2 regions of the Kocuria sp. KRD140 genome follow, and region 2 is predicted to be linked to the other one. Evidence: riboswitches for the same ligand, from Rfam matches in the RefSeq annotation. Region 2 holds a riboswitch; the other holds the start of a gene.
The links. A riboswitch is a leader RNA that binds a small molecule or an ion and turns the genes downstream of it on or off. The one in region 2 is predicted to bind S-adenosylmethionine.

Region 1: another riboswitch for S-adenosylmethionine. It lies ahead of J1M36_RS12275 (LLM class flavin-dependent oxidoreductase); the one in region 2 lies ahead of J1M36_RS11835 (MetQ/NlpA family ABC transporter substrate-binding protein).

What each region holds. Positions count from the first base shown of each region.
Region 1 is NZ_JABFAW010000019.1:16,636-24,111, reverse strand. It holds gene cls (cardiolipin synthase) at 1-1,462, shown strand, start outside; gene J1M36_RS12290 (alcohol dehydrogenase) at 1,644-2,708, opposite strand; gene J1M36_RS12285 (hypothetical protein) at 2,992-3,306, opposite strand; gene J1M36_RS12280 (hypothetical protein) at 3,511-3,762, opposite strand; gene J1M36_RS12275 (LLM class flavin-dependent oxidoreductase) at 3,954-5,369, opposite strand; SAM riboswitch class IV at 5,447-5,561, opposite strand; SAM riboswitch class I at 5,690-5,781, shown strand; gene J1M36_RS12270 (ABC transporter ATP-binding protein) at 5,789-6,592, shown strand; gene J1M36_RS12265 (aliphatic sulfonate ABC transporter substrate-binding protein) at 6,597-7,476, shown strand, end outside.
Region 2 is NZ_JABFAW010000009.1:680,678-688,153, reverse strand. It holds gene J1M36_RS11840 (methionine ABC transporter ATP-binding protein) at 1-588, opposite strand, end outside; gene J1M36_RS11835 (MetQ/NlpA family ABC transporter substrate-binding protein) at 585-1,469, opposite strand; SAM riboswitch class IV at 1,566-1,680, opposite strand; gene dxr (1-deoxy-D-xylulose-5-phosphate reductoisomerase) at 1,734-2,993, opposite strand; gene J1M36_RS11825 (GlsB/YeaQ/YmgE family stress response membrane protein) at 3,156-3,419, opposite strand; gene J1M36_RS11820 (cation acetate symporter) at 3,581-5,221, opposite strand; gene J1M36_RS11815 (DUF485 domain-containing protein) at 5,218-5,607, opposite strand; gene J1M36_RS11810 (DivIVA domain-containing protein) at 5,769-6,512, opposite strand; gene J1M36_RS11805 (phosphatidate cytidylyltransferase) at 6,598-7,476, opposite strand, start outside.

The DNA.
Region 1 (7,476 bases), on a different contig from region 2:
CCCCGCGGACACCCTGCCGGAGTGGATCCTCATCATCCTGGCGGTCCTGGACCTGCTCCTGAAGATCCTGGCCCTGGGCTGGATCCCCCATCAGCGCCGTCCGTCCGTGGCGCTCGCGTGGTTGCTCGCCATCTTCCTGATGCCGTACGCGGGGCTCCTGTTGTTCGTGGTGATCGGTTCCACCCGGTTGCCGCGCAAGCGCATGGCCAAGCAGGCCCGGATGAACCACGTGATCCAGGAGAACACCCCCGAGCACTTCCCCCTGGGGCCCGAGCTCGCCGTGTACCCGGAATGGGTGCGCACCACCGCGGAGCTGAATCAGAACCTGGGCGCCCTGCCCATGGTGGGTGGTAACGACTTCGAGATCCTCACCGACAACCACGATTCCATGGCGCGGATGGCCCGGGACGTGGACCGCGCCACGGACTACGTGCACTTCGAGTTCTACATCGTGGCCGTGGACCGGATCTCCCGCGATCTGCTGGACGCCCTGATCCGCGCCCACGAGCGCGGGGTGCGCGTGCGGATCCTGATCGACCACGTGGGGTCCCTGGGCTACCCGGGGTACGCGGAACTGGTCCGCCAGTTCAACCGCTCCGGGGTGCCGTGGCGGCGGATGCTTCCCATCCGCCCGTGGCGCGGCGAGTGGCAGCGCCCGGACCTGCGCAACCACCGCAAGATCCTGGTGGTGGACGGCCAGGTGGCCTACACGGGCTCACAGAACATCATCCACCGCTCGTACAACAAGAAGAAGAACCTGCGCAAGGGCCTCGAGTGGAAGGACCTCATGGTCCGGGCCACGGGATCCGTGGTCACCGAGCTGAACGCGGTGTTCGTCTCGGACTGGTACTCGGAGACCGACGACCTCCTGCTGGACGAGACCCCCGCCGCGCTCGAGCACACGGCAGGGCCCATGTACGCCCAGGTGGTGCCGTCCGGGCCCGGGTTCGAGACCGAGAACAACCTGCGCCTGTTCAACCACCTGATCTACAACGCCAATCACCGCGTAGTGATCTCCAGCCCGTACTTCGTCCCGGACGAGTCCCTGCTCCACGCCATCACCACGGAGGCCCAGGCGGGCGTACGGGTGCAGTTGTTCGTGGGTGAGACCTCGGACCAGTTCCTCGCGCAGCACGCCCAGAACTCGTACTACTCCGAACTCGCGCGCGCCGGGGTGGAGATCTACCGGTACAGCTCCCCCACCGTGCTGCACGCCAAGTTCGTGCTCGTGGACGACATCGTCTCCGTGATCGGCTCGTCCAACATGGACGAGCGTTCCTTCGCGCTGGACCTGGAGGTCTCCGTGTTGATCGTGGACGAGCCGTTCCGCACCCGGATGGAGGACGTGGTGGAGCAGTTCCGCGCCAACTCCACCCTGTTGGACCTCGAGGCCTGGGAGAAGCGCTCGCTGGGGCGCAAGTTCGTGGAGAACGTCTGCCGCCTTACTTCCGGCCTGCTCTGACGCGCCCCGGACGACGACGCCGCGGGGCCGGGTGCGGCGTCGTCCGTCCCCTCGGTGCCGCCCACCCGGGGCGGGCGCGAGTGTCCGTTCCTCGCCCGGGTGCGCGAACGCCGTCGCCGCCCGCAGAGATCGGGGTGGCGACGGCGTCGTCGTGCACGGTGGGCACGGGGCCCGGTGCGGATCAGCCCGCTACGAGCACCGCGCGGCCGTTGAACGTGCGGTTGCGCAGGCCGTCCAGCGCGGAGTTGACCTCCTGTGCGGTGAGCGGGAGCTCCGTGATGGGCGGCTTGGGCAGATCCGTGTCCTGGGCGAGCTTCACGAGCTCCTTGAGCTCGGGCAGGCTGCCCACGAAGTTGCCGCGAATGTTCAGCAGGTTGAACGCCACGAGCGCGGTGGGGAACGTGAACTGGCCGCCGAACAGCCCCACGCTCACCAGGGTGCCGCCATTGGCCATGGCGAACAGGGCGGCGCTGGAGGTGTCCCCGTTGTTGACCAGGTCGATGGCCGCGGCGATCTTCTCCCCGCCGGCCGCCACGATGTCCTGGTGGGGGGCCTCACCACCCGCTACCACGGTGGCCGTGGCACCCATTGCGGTGGCGTTCTCCAGTGCCTTCTCGCTCATGTCCACCGCCACGATGTTCTCGTGACCCAGGGCCTTCAGCAGCGCAATGGTCATGAGCCCCACGCCACCGGCGCCGATGACCGCAACCGGCTTGTCCGCGGGGACCGGCATGATCTTCTGGATGGCCGAGTAGGACGTCAGCCCGGAGCAGGCCAGCGTGGCACCGAAGGAAGGGTCGATGTCGCCCAGCGGCACCAGGTAGCGGTCCCCTGGAACCAGGACCTCCTCCGCGTAGCCGCCGTTGAGCGCCACCGAGAGGTTGCGCTTGGCGCCGCTGCAGTAGTTCTCGCGGTCCTCCTGGCAGGCCTGGCACTCACCGCACCCGACCCAGGGGTAGACGATGTACTTGGTGTCCCCCGGCTGCACCGTGGCCTGCGGGCCCACCTCCACCACCTCTCCCACGATCTCGTGGCCCAGCACCACCGGGTACTGCGCGCCCGAGGCGGTCAGCTCGCGACGCCCCGCGCTGCCCAGGTCGAAGTACCCGTCCTGACAGTGGACGTCCGAGTGGCACACCCCCGAGTTCGTGACGCGGACCAGCACCTCGGAACCCGTGAGCTGGGGCTTCTCCAGCTCGATCTCCTCCGCCGGGGCACCGGGTTCTGTGTGACCGAAAACCTTCATGGCTGACTCCTTCGTGGCGCATTCGCATGTGCGCTTCTCATGTGGGCTACGCCATCACTGTAGGCCGCATCACAGCGATATGCACCGGCTCATTGGGGCAGATGGACTCGGGAGTAATGTCTACGCACGCCCACCGGGGCCCGCGACAGCGCACGACGACACTACGGGGCCGGCGCATCCGACGGAACGGTCTGGACCGCGGGGCCAGGCATCCTCGTCCGCCGGTGCGGCACACGACGGTGAGGTCCCGCGAACCGCGCCACCCTGCTGGACACTTCCTCGCTCAACCGTCCCGCCCCAGCAGAGCGGCGTACCGCTCAGTGGCGAGCTTCGAGAAGAGCAGCACCACCAGAGCGGACACCACGCTCGTCAGCACGAGCCCCAGGGACCAGGACACCCACACGGAGAACAGTGCCGCGACCACCGCGACGAACACGGCCGCCGAGCAGATCTGGGTGGCCACCCGGCTCCGGGTCAGGGCGAAGAACAGGGCGTCCAGCAGCGTGTCCACCAGCATGAGCCCCACGACGACCATGCAGACCCCGAGGAACTGCGCGAGGAGCCTGACCGCCCCCACGGCCTGGTGCTCCCCGAACACCTGTCACAGCACCTGGGGAGCCAGCACCGACAGCGGGAAGCCCACCACGACCAGGCCCAGCTCCATCAGCACCCCCCATTCCTTGGCCTTGCCACTCCCCGCCGCCTCTTCCACCGATCGTCCGTCTTGTCGTGCGGTGCCCCGCACGTTCCGCCCGGCACCCCGCGGCTTTCGCACGGCCTCCCGCCCGGCCGCCGGGTCGGCTCAGCAGCTGCCCGCCGAGCAGCCCCGGTCCACCGGGACCGACGGTACCTCGGCCGTCTCCTTGACCGTCAGCAGGTGACACTCTGGGAAACGGTGCTCGGCATCCGGGCGGTTCACTGCGCGCCACCGCTCCGTGAACCCAGCGCGGTAGAGGCGGCCCGCCATCACGTCCGGGTGCCAGCGCCAGTCGGGCGCCACCGCATGGTCGAAGAAGACCACCGGCCGGCCGCCGTCCACGGCCTGGAACGCCACCAGCACCACAGCGCCCGCCGGCAGCAGCTGCGGGTGCGCGCTCCGCGGTCGCGTGTCCCGTGCCGCACCCCCCGTCCACCACGGGGCAGGACAGTCCGGGCTCCCGCACGTGCTCGGCGAACGCCGCCGCGGCGTGTCGCGCGTGCCCTCGGGAAGGTGCGGCGCTGCGTCGTCCCCTGGCTCGGGGCGGCTCAGCGCGAGCTGGCCGTGGCCACGGAGCTCGCGCCCGCGAAGGCGCCCCGGTAGGCCGCGGCGGGATGGGTGTCCTTGACCCGCGGCTGGCCCTCGCCGTAGAGGGACTCGCGCAGGGTGGTGCCCTCGTACTCGGTGCGGTAGCGCCCGCGCTTCTGCAACTCGGGGACCACGTACTCGACGAAGTCCTCGAAGGAACCGGGGCTCACGTGGTAGGCCAGGTTGATGCCGTCCAGGCCGCCCTCGTCCACCCAGGTCTCGAGCTGATCCGCGACGGTCTGCGCGGAACCCACGAGCACGGCACCCATCCCGCCCAAGGCGCAGTGCTTGGCGATCTCCTCGCGTGTCCACTGCTTGTCCTTGGACTGCAGCGTGAACGGGGTCAGGAAGGACTGGATGGAGTCGGTCTTGATGTAGTTCAAGGCCTCGTCCTCGTCGAACTGGGACAGGTCCACGCCGGACCACCCACCGATGATCGCCTGGGAGGCCTCCAGGTCCACGTATTGCAGGTAATCGCGGTACTTCTCCTGGGCCTGCTCGTCCGTGTCCGCGACGACCACGGAGAGCATCGCGTAGATCTTGACGTCATCACGGCTGCGGCCCTCGGCCTGAGCCCGGTCGCGGATCTTGTCAGTCACGAAACGCGTGAGGTCCGGGCGCAACCCGCCGATGAACACGGCTTCCGCGTGCTTACCCGCGAACGCCTGCCCGCGCGAGGACGCGCCGGCCTGGAAGATCAGCGGTGTGCGCTGCGGGGACGGTGCCGTGAGCCCCGCTCCGGGAACCGTGAAGTGCTCCCCGCTGTGCCGGATGGGATGGACCTTGGTGGGATCCGCGTAGACACCCGTCTCACGGTTCTGAACCACAGCGTCCTCCTCCCACGAGCCCTCCCAGAGCTTGTAGCACACGTCCAGGAACTCCTCCGCGATCTCGTAGCGCGTATCGTGCTCAATCTGGCGCGGCAGGCCCTGGTTCTCCGCAGCGGACGGAAGGTAGGAGGTCACCACGTTGAATCCCACGCGGCCCTTGGTGAGGTGATCCAGTGTGGCGTACTTGCGGGCCAGGGTGTAGGGCTGCTCGTAGGTCACCGCGCTCGTGACGCCGAAGCCCAGGTGCTCGGTCACGGCGGCCATGGCCGAGACCTGCATGAACGGGTCGTTGACCGGGACCTGGGCCCCGTCACGCACGGCCGGAGCCGCGGAGTTCTTGTAGATGTCGTAGATGCCCACCACGTCCGCAAGGAACAGGGCGTCGAACTTGCCCCGCTCCAGCAGCTTGGCCAGCTCCGTCCAGTACTCGATGGTGTTGTACTCGGTGGCCCGGGACCGCGGGTGGCGCCACAACCCGAAGCTCTGGTGATCCACGCAGGTCATGTCGAACGCGTTGACGGAAATCCGTTTGCTCATCTCGGTCAGCCCCTCAGCAGGAACACGACCCGCGCCCCGTGCACCACCTACGGCGGCCTACCTTGCGGGTCCAGCGCGCTTGTGTGGCGCCGTACTTGCCGCATGCGGTGTGTCATGCGGCCCGATCCTCACCTGGGGCACCCCGCTACGGGAGAGGGTTGCCGTCCGACAAGCCAGGGCTAAAAGTCGGCACTCGTGATCGTTGTGGCATCGATCCTAACGGGGATCCCCGGTCCTCGGAAACACCTCGGGTTACGGCACGTCACGACGGCGCCCCGGCGCGTCACACGATTTGCACCCGCGGGCTCCCGGCCCGTTCAATGGTGTGGTTCCCATCCGGAGCGGCTGAGAGACCTGGCTCGTTGACGTCGCAGCAACCAGCCCCACGCGGGCAAGGTGCTAATGCCAGGAACGATGGAGTTGATGAATTGAGCCATATCCTCACGCGCCCGGAATCTGCCGTCGACGCCGCGGCGGTCACCTTCGACCGGGTCGGCAAGTCCTTCCCCGCACACCACGGAGCGCATGTCCACGAGGTCCTGAGGGACGTGACCTTCACGGTGCGTCCGGGCGAGATCGTCTCCGTCCTGGGCCCCTCGGGGTGCGGCAAGTCCACCCTGCTACGCGCCGTGGCCGGGCTCGGCACGGCGAGCGAGGGCGAAGTCCGGATCGACGACTCGGTGGTGCGCGAGATCGACCCGCGCTGCGCCGTCGGCTTCCAGGAACCGCGGTTGCTGCCGTGGCGCAGCGTGGCACGCAACGTGGCACTGGGTCTGCCCCACGGGACTCCCGCCCGGGAAGGGAAGCGGCGGGTGGCGCAGCTGTTGGAGCTCGTCGGCCTGTCCCACCACGCGAATCACCGTCCCTCGGAGATCTCCGGGGGCATGGCACAGCGCGCATCCCTCGCCCGGGCCCTGGCACGGAACCCGCGGGTCCTGCTGTTGGACGAGCCCTTCGGGGCCCTGGACGCCCTGACCCGGATCAGGATGCAGGATCTGCTGCTGGACGTGCACCGCGCCGATCCCACGACCGTGCTCATGGTCACCCACGACGTCGAGGAAGCCCTGGTGCTCTCCGATCACGTGGTGGTGCTCGCGCGCGAAACGGCCACGGGCCCCGCGACCATCGCCGAGATCATCTCCCCCGAGCTGGCCCGCCCGCGCTCCCGCGAGGACAGTGAGATCACCGCGCTGCGCGCCCACCTGTTGGCCCTGCTCGGCGTGGAGCGCTGAGCGCATGGCGCAGTTGTCCCGACGCCGCGCACTGCAGGCACTCGGCCTGTCCGCGCTGGCGCTGCCCCTGAGCGGATGCGTCATGGAGGGCGAAGGTCCAGGCCGCGGTGTGGCCGGCGGTTCCGCGCACGAGATCTACCTGGACTACGCGACCTACAACCCGCTGTCCCTGATCATCAAGGCCAAGGGCTGGCTCGAGAAGGTCGCCGGGGCCCACGGCCAGACCGTGACGTGGGTGTACTCGGCCGGTTCCAACAAGGCCAACGAGTCGCTACGCGCCGGGGTCGTGGACGTGGGCTCCACGGCAGGTTCCGCCGCACTGCTCGCGCGTGCCAACCGCTCGCCGATCAGGACGATCGACCTGTTCTCACAGCCCGAGTGGTCCGCGCTCGTGCGCACCCCGGACTCCCCCGTGCGCACCGTGGCGGACCTCGCGGGCACGTCCGTGGCCGCGACGAAGGGCACGGATCCGTACTTCTTCCTCCTGCAGTCCCTCGGCGCGGCGGGCATGAGCGCACAGGACGTCACCGTGGTGAACCTGCAGCACGCGGACGGGCGCACCGCGCTGGACACCGGTCAGGTGGCCGCATGGTCCGGACTGGACCCCGTGATGGCCGCCGCGGAGAAGGCGGGGGACGTGCTGTTCCACCGGCAGTTGGAGTTCAACACGTACGGGTTCCTCAACGCGCGGGAGGTGTTCCTGCAGCTGAACCCCACGGGTGCGCAGGACGTGGTGAACACGTACGCCTACGCGCGGCAGTGGGCGCTGCAGCACCCGGAGGAGGGGATCGCGATCCTCGCGGAAGGCGCGAGCATCGATCGCGACACCGCCCGGCGGGTCTGGCAGCGCACCCACCTGGACATCGACCCCGTTCCGGGCCCCG
Region 2 (7,476 bases):
GAGCAGACCCAGGACCTCCTGGGTGGTCTCCGGGTCCAACGCCGAGGTGGACTCGTCCGCGAGCAGCAGTTCGGGATTGCTCGCGAGCGCGCGGGCGATCCCCACGCGCTGCTTCTGACCACCCGAGAGCTGCTCGGGGTAGTTCCCGGCGCGCTCGGTCAAGCCCACGAACTCCAACAGTTCCGCGACCCGCGCCTTGCGTTCCTCGGGCTTCCACCCGGCACGCTTGAGCGGGTACTCGATGTTGCCCGCCACGGTGCGTGACGTGAACAGGTTGAACTGCTGGAAGATCATCCCGATCTTGCGGCGGATGGGCGCCAGCTGGGACTCGCTGCGCCCGTCCACACGGTTACCGGCGACCTCGAGCGTCCCGGACGAGATCGGTTCCAGGCCGTTGATCAGCCGCACGAGGGTGGACTTGCCCGCCCCCGAGTAGCCGATCACCGCGAAGATCTCACCGCGGCGGATGTCCAGGTCCACGGAGTCCACCGCGGTCACGGTGCGCGGGCGGCGTTTGGACCCCGTGACGAAGACCTTGCTCACGTCCCGGAAACTGACCAGGGTGTCCGCCGTGGCGGACGGGCTCACTTGGTCTGCTCCTTGAGGTCCTGCGAGTAGCGGGCCAGCAAGTCCTTGAGCTCCTGCTGATCCACCTTGGTGGGCACCGCGGTGCCCTTGGTCTCGGTCTTCTCCGCCTCCTGGACCTTGTCGTCGTAGTAGAAGCTCGCGACCTTCTTCAGGGTCTCGTTGTCCGCGTTCGCCTCGGTCGCGGCGAAGAGGTTGTCGTACACCTTGGCGCTGTCCGCGGTGGGATCGTCCTGAGCCAGCGCGGACTTGGGATCGATGTTCGCGCGGTCCAGGAAGTCGTTGTTGACCACGGAGGCGGCCACTGAGTCCATGGACAGCACGGTCTGCTCGGCGGAGACCGGGCGGACCGTGACCTTGGACTTGGCAGTGTCGATGTCCTGCTCGGTGGGGGCGATCGTGTCCTTGGTGAACTCCACGAGACCCTGCTGGTGCAAGAGGTTCAGGGCGCGGGACAGGTTGATCGAGTCGTTCGGCACGGCGATCTCGTCACCCTGCTTGAAGTCACCCACGGATTTCACGCTCTTGGAGTACAGCCCCAGCGGGAAGATGGACGTGGAGCCCACGGGAGTGATGGTGTCCCCGGAGTTGTTGTTGTAATCGGCGAGGTACGCGATGTGCTGGAACCAGTTCATGTCGATGTCACCGCTCTTCAGAGCGGGGTTCGGCTGGCTGTAGTCACTGAAGTCCACGTACTCGACCGTGATGTCGTTGTCCGCGGCGACCTGCTTCAACGCGTCCTGCACGGGGGTCGAGCCCACGATCCCGACGGTGATCTTGCCGTCCGCGGCCGGGTCCGAGTTGTCGGAGCCGCCGCCGCACGCGGTGAGGGTGAGGCCCAGGGTGGTGGCCAACACGACGGGAATCAAACGCTTGGTTCGCATGATCATGCCTTTCCAGGGGTCTGTGACGGGGACTCGCGGGGCGAACAGTCCCCCCTGGATGAGGGCACACGGGACGGGCACGTGCTGATTTCCGGGGAACCGCACTTGCCGTGATCTGTTGCAACCGCGACCGGATGGTCATCTGGGGCACCCCGCTACGGGAGAGGGTTGCCGTCCGGCCAGCCAGAGCTACGCGCCGGATCTCGTCATCCACTCGGAATTTTAGCACGGCCCTGCCATGGGCCGGCGACCGCCGGAAGGGCCCTATGCCATCCCGGCGATACGTTCGTCCGCGCGGGCCCGGGCCCACTCCTCCGCCCCCAGGACGTCCTCGAGGGTGGGCCGCGTGACGCCGTCGTGATCCTCCAGCACACGCTCGACCATGTCCACGATCTGCGTGAAGCCGAGCGCCCCGCGGTGGAACGCGTGCACGGCCTGCTCGTTGGCGGCGTTGAACACCGCGGGCCACGTCCCGCCGCGCGAACCCGCGTGCTTCATGAGCTCCACGGCGGGGAACGCCTGCGAATCGAGCGGTTCGAACGTCCACTGTGCGGCCCGGGTCCAGTCGCACCCCGCGGCGGCGCCGGTCACGCGGTGGGGCCAGCCGATTCCGAGCGCGATGGGCAGGCGCATGTCCGGCGGGGACGCCTGCGCCAGGGTGGATCCGTCCACGAACTCCACCATGGAGTGCACGACCGATTGCGGATGCACCGTGACGTCGATCCGGTCCAGGGGGACGTCGAACAGTAGGCTCGCCTCGAGCACCTCCAGTGCCTTGTTGACCATGGTCGCGGAGTTCGTGGTGACCATGACCCCCATGTCCCACGTGGGGTGCTGCAGGGCCTGTTCGGGTGTCACACGCGTGAGCTGCTCGCGCGTCATGCCGCGGAACGGTCCGCCGGACGCCGTGAGCACGAGCCGACGCACCTCGGAGGCCGTCCCGGAGCGCAGGGCCTGGGCGATCGCCGAGTGTTCGGAGTCCACGGGGATCAGCGCGTCCTCGAGGCCCGTGTCCGCCGCTGCGCGCAACACGAGCGGACCGCCCGCGATCAGGGACTCCTTGTTCGCGAGCGCCACCCGCCGACCCGCTCCCAGCGCCGCCAGGGTGGGTGCGAGCCCGATGCTCCCGGTGATCCCGTTCAGCACGAGGTCCGAACCCTCCCACTGCGCGATCCGGGTTGCAGCGTCCGGCCCATACAGGACCTCGGGTGCCGCCGACGACGCCGCGCGTGACCGGTCCGCGATCAGCTCACGCAACCGGGTGGCGTCGTCCGCCGTACCGCTCGTGCCCACCGCACGGACACCGAACGTCACGGCCTGCTGAGCGAGCAGCTCGAGGTGACCCGCGCCCGCGGCGAGCGCCACGACCTCGAAGGGCTCGTGGGTGGCATCCGAGACGGGCCGGCGCAGCCCCGCGGCCTCGGACACGACGTCGAGCGCCTGCGTCCCGATGGATCCCGTGGACCCCAGGATCACGAGGCGCCGGGGGGCCTGCCGGGTGGCGGAGTCGAGATCGGGGGTCATGCCGGTGGAGGAAGTCATGACCCCAGTATCGCGTGAGCGCCGCACCCCGCACGCACGGCACCGAGCACACGACTCCGGACGCACGACACGGGAGATACGACAAGGGCGCCACCCGGAGGTGACGCCCTTGTGTGGATGGCCCGTTCAGGACCCGCGGATGATTCAGCGACGGCGGCCGACGACGGCGCCGTAGATGAGCAGCACGATGATCGCGCCGATCACGGACGTGATGATCGTGCCGATGCTGAAGCTGTTGATCCCGTCGCTCAGGCCGGGGATGAAGCTACCCAGCCAGCCGCCCAGGAAGGCCCCCACGATGCCGAGGATGATGGTGACGATGATCCCGCCACCCTGCTTGCCCGGAAGGATCAGCTTGGCGAGCGCGCCGGCGATCAGACCGAGGATGATCCAGCTAATGATGCCCATTTCTCCACCTCTGGTTCTCGTTGTGCGCGTTTGCGGTGTTCCGCAACCGCATGTGGTCAGCGAACTGGTTCACAGTGTAGTACCAGACACCAACGCTACACGGGCCGCCGCGTCCGGATGAAACCGGACACGGCGGCCGTGTCAAGGGGCGGTGAACCAGGTCAGTGCGAGACGGCCTTCTCCGCTCCCACTCCCGTGAGGGAACGCACTTCCATCTCGGACTGCTTGCGCGGGTCCTCCGGCCGGCGCTCGCTGAGCGAGCCCAGGAAACCGAGCAGGAAGGACGCCGGGATCGAGATGATGCCGGGGTTGGACAGCGGGTAGAACGCGAAGTCCGCGCCGGGGATCATGGAGGTCTCCGATCCGGACATCACCGGGGAGAAGATAATGAGCACCACGGAGATGATCAGCCCGCCGTACATGGACAATACCGCGCCGCGCGTGGTGAAGCGCTTCCAGTAGAGCGAGTAGAGGATGGTGGGCAGATTGGCGGAGGCCGCCACCGCGAAGGCGAGGGCCACGAGGAACGCCACGTTTTGACCCTGCGCGCCAATGCCGCCGGCGACCGAGATCAGGCCGATGACCACCACGGTGGTCTTGGCCACCCGCAGTTCCTGACGCGGGTCCGAGGTGCCCTTCTTGATCACGGACGTGTAGATGTCGTGTGCGAAGGACGCGGAGGCCGTGATAGCCAGACCGGCGACCACGGCGAGGATCGTGGCGAACGCGACCGCCGCAATCAGACCCATGAGGATGGACCCGCCGAGTTCGTACGCGAGCAACGGAGCCGCCGAGTTCACACCACCAGGCGCGCCCTTGATCCGGTCCGCACCGATCAGCGCGGCCGCACCGAACCCGAGCACCAGGGTGAAGAGGTAGAATAAGCCGATCAGAGTGATCGCCCAAACCACGGACTTGCGGGCCTCCTTGGCGGTGGGCACCGTATAGAAGCGCATGAGCACGTGCGGCAGGCCGGCGGCGCCCAGGACGAGGGCCAGACCCAGCGAGATGAAGTCCAGCTTGGAGATCTCGCTCACGCCGTACTTCAGTCCGGGATCGAGCATCGCGGGGTTGTTGTTCGTCTCCACGGCCGCGCCGAGCATGGTCGAGAAATTGAACCCGAACAAGACCAGGATCCACACGGTCATCACGGCGACGCCGGATACGAGCAGGCACGCCTTGATGATTTGCACCCATGTGGTGCCCTTCATGCCGCCCACGAGCACGTAGACGATCATGATGACGCCCACGATCACGATCACCAGGGACTGCCCGGCCCGGGAGCCGATCCCCAGCAGCAGGGACACCAGGGCCCCCGCCCCGGCCATTTGCGCCAGGAGGTAGAAGAACGTCACGGCCAGGGTGGAGATGGACGCCGCGACCCGCACGGGCCTCTGCCGCAATCGGAACGAGAGCACGTCCGCCATGGTGAACTTGCCGGTGTTGCGCAGCGGCTCGGCGATCAGTAGCAGGGCTACGAGCCACGCGACGAAGAAGCCGATCGAGTACAGGAACCCGTCGTAGCCCTGCAGGGCGATCGCGCCCACGATGCCCAGGAACGACGCCGCGGAGAGGTAGTCACCCGCGATGGCCAGACCGTTCTGGGTCCCGGAGAACGAGCGCCCACCCGCGTAGTAGTCCGCGGCCGTGGCGGTGGACTTGGACGCCCGGATCACGACCACGAGCGTCACGAGCACGAACGCCAGGAAGATCGAGATATTGATCGCGGGGTTGCCCACGGTGGACGTGGCGGTCTCCGCCAGGTGCACCGCGGGTGTCGAGAGGGCGGGGACGGCGATCATGGCCGGGCCTCCTGGTGGTCGTCGGCCCGGTGGCCGGAAGTGGATTCGAGGTCCTCACGCAACGCGGTGGCCTGCGGATCGAGCTTGCGGTTGGCGAAGCTCACGTACGCGGCGGTGATCCCGAATGTGGTGACGAACTGCAGCAGACCCAGGATCAGACCCAGGTTGACGTTGCCCACGACCCGCGTGGACATGAAGCCCGGCGCGTAGATGGCGAGGACCACGTAGAGCAGGTACCAGACCAGGAACGCGATGGCCAGGGGGAAGACGAAGGATCGGTGGGTCGAGCGCAGCCGTTGGAACTCGTGCGAACGCTGGACCGCGGGGAAGTCGATGCCCCGGGTTGCCGTGGAACCGTTGGGGTCGACAGGGGGCGTGGACGCCATGTGTGCCTCCTTGTGTGATGGCCACCACAGTACGCACTGTGTATCCAATGACACAAGACATGCCCGTCACAACGTCGAAAAACCCCTGAAATTCGCGGTTTGGTTAGCCCACCTTACAATTTTGATCGATCTGTGTATACATTCAGCGTCATGGCGCGCCGCTACGGCCGCATGGCCAGGACGAACTCCACGGCCCGGTCCAGGAACGCGTCCACCTGTTGTTCCTCGTAGCTGCGCTGACCCTGGGCGGATCGAAAGACCGCCGTCCTCACGAGCCGCGGGTCCACCTCGGGTTCACCGCGCAACGCGTCCATGAGCCGGTCGCACAGCACGTCCACGTCCGCCGCCGCGTAACCCAGCGTGCGGTGCGAACTCGGCCGGCGGAAGCGTTCACCGTGCGGGCGGTTGAGCCGCCCCAGCAACAGCCCGGCCAACAGCTCCAGGTGCTCCTCCCAGCGCCGGGCGCCGTGCTCGGCCACGAACGCGGCCTTCTCCCGCGCGAACAGCTCGTCCTCCACGGCGTCCAGGTGGGCGTCCACCGCTCCGGGGTCGTAACCGCCCTTGACGCGGTCGAACACGCGCTCGCGCACCTGCCGGCTGCCCAGCCGACGACGCCGCTGCGCCGCCTCCGCGCTCTCGGGTTCACGGTCCGCGTCGGTCGCCCCGGCGGTGTCCGCGGACGCAGCAGAGTCCTCGGCGGTGACGGGGTCCGTGACATCGGCCGGGTCAACGACCGGCTCAGCGACCGTCCCGGGGCCCGCGACCGGGTCCGCGTGGCCACCGGGGGCGGGCAGCGTCGTCGTATGCATGACCGCGGCGAGGCGGTCCAGGAAGTCGTCCACCTGGGCGGGGTCGTAACCCCAGGCCCGCTCGCCGAGGCGATCGAAACGTTGCTGAGTACTCATACCCGCCCTTCCGCGGCCGGGACGCGACCCGCGAGGGGCGGCGTCCGTGCGTCCCGGGCGCGCGGGCGGTCGGCCCGCGACCGCGTCACCCCAGGACGGTGAACAGTTCGAAGATCACGTAGCCGGTGATCACGGCGAAGACGATGGAGTCGATGCGATCCATCACTCCGCCGTGACCAGGCAGCAGGGTCCCCATGTCCTTGATCCCGATCTCCCGCTTGATCATGGACTCGGAGAAGTCGCCCACGGTGGCCACGACGACGATCGCGACCGCCAGGACCGCGCCCTGCCACCACGGCATCTCCACGAGGAAAAGCGCGCACAGTACGCCCACGACCACGGCACCGCCCACGGATCCGGCGAAACCCTCCCACGACTTCTTGGGAGAGATCTTGCGGGCCATGGGGTGTTTGCCCCATACGACCCCCACCGCGTAGCCGAAGGTATCGGAGCTGACGGCCAGCAGGATGATCGTGAGGACCTTGTGGGGGCCGTCCGGGGAGTGGTAGAGCAGCACCGCCGTACTCAGCAGGAACGAGGCCCACACGAGCGCGAACACCGAGCCCATGATGGACAGCATCATCCCCTGCTTGGGCCCGAAGGCCCGCCACACCACCACGAGCGTCACGGCGAGCACGAGCGCCATGGACAGCGCCTCCGCCCCGCCGAAGAACGCCGCGAGCGGCATGAGCACCGCCGCGATCACCGCGGGGACCTGCGGGATCTGCACGCCCTTGTAGGTCAGTGACCGCGCGATCTCCCACACCCCGATACCCGCCGCGGTCCCGGCCAGCAGGGCCAGTACGAGCGGGACGAAGAACAGCCCCGTGACGAGCGCGCCGATGAGCACGACGGCCACGGCCACGGCGGCCGGGAGGTTACGGCCCGCCCGCGAGGGGGCCTTGTGCTCGGTGCTGCGCTGTAAGGGGCGGGTGAGGGCCTGCCGCAGCGAGCCCGTGGTGAC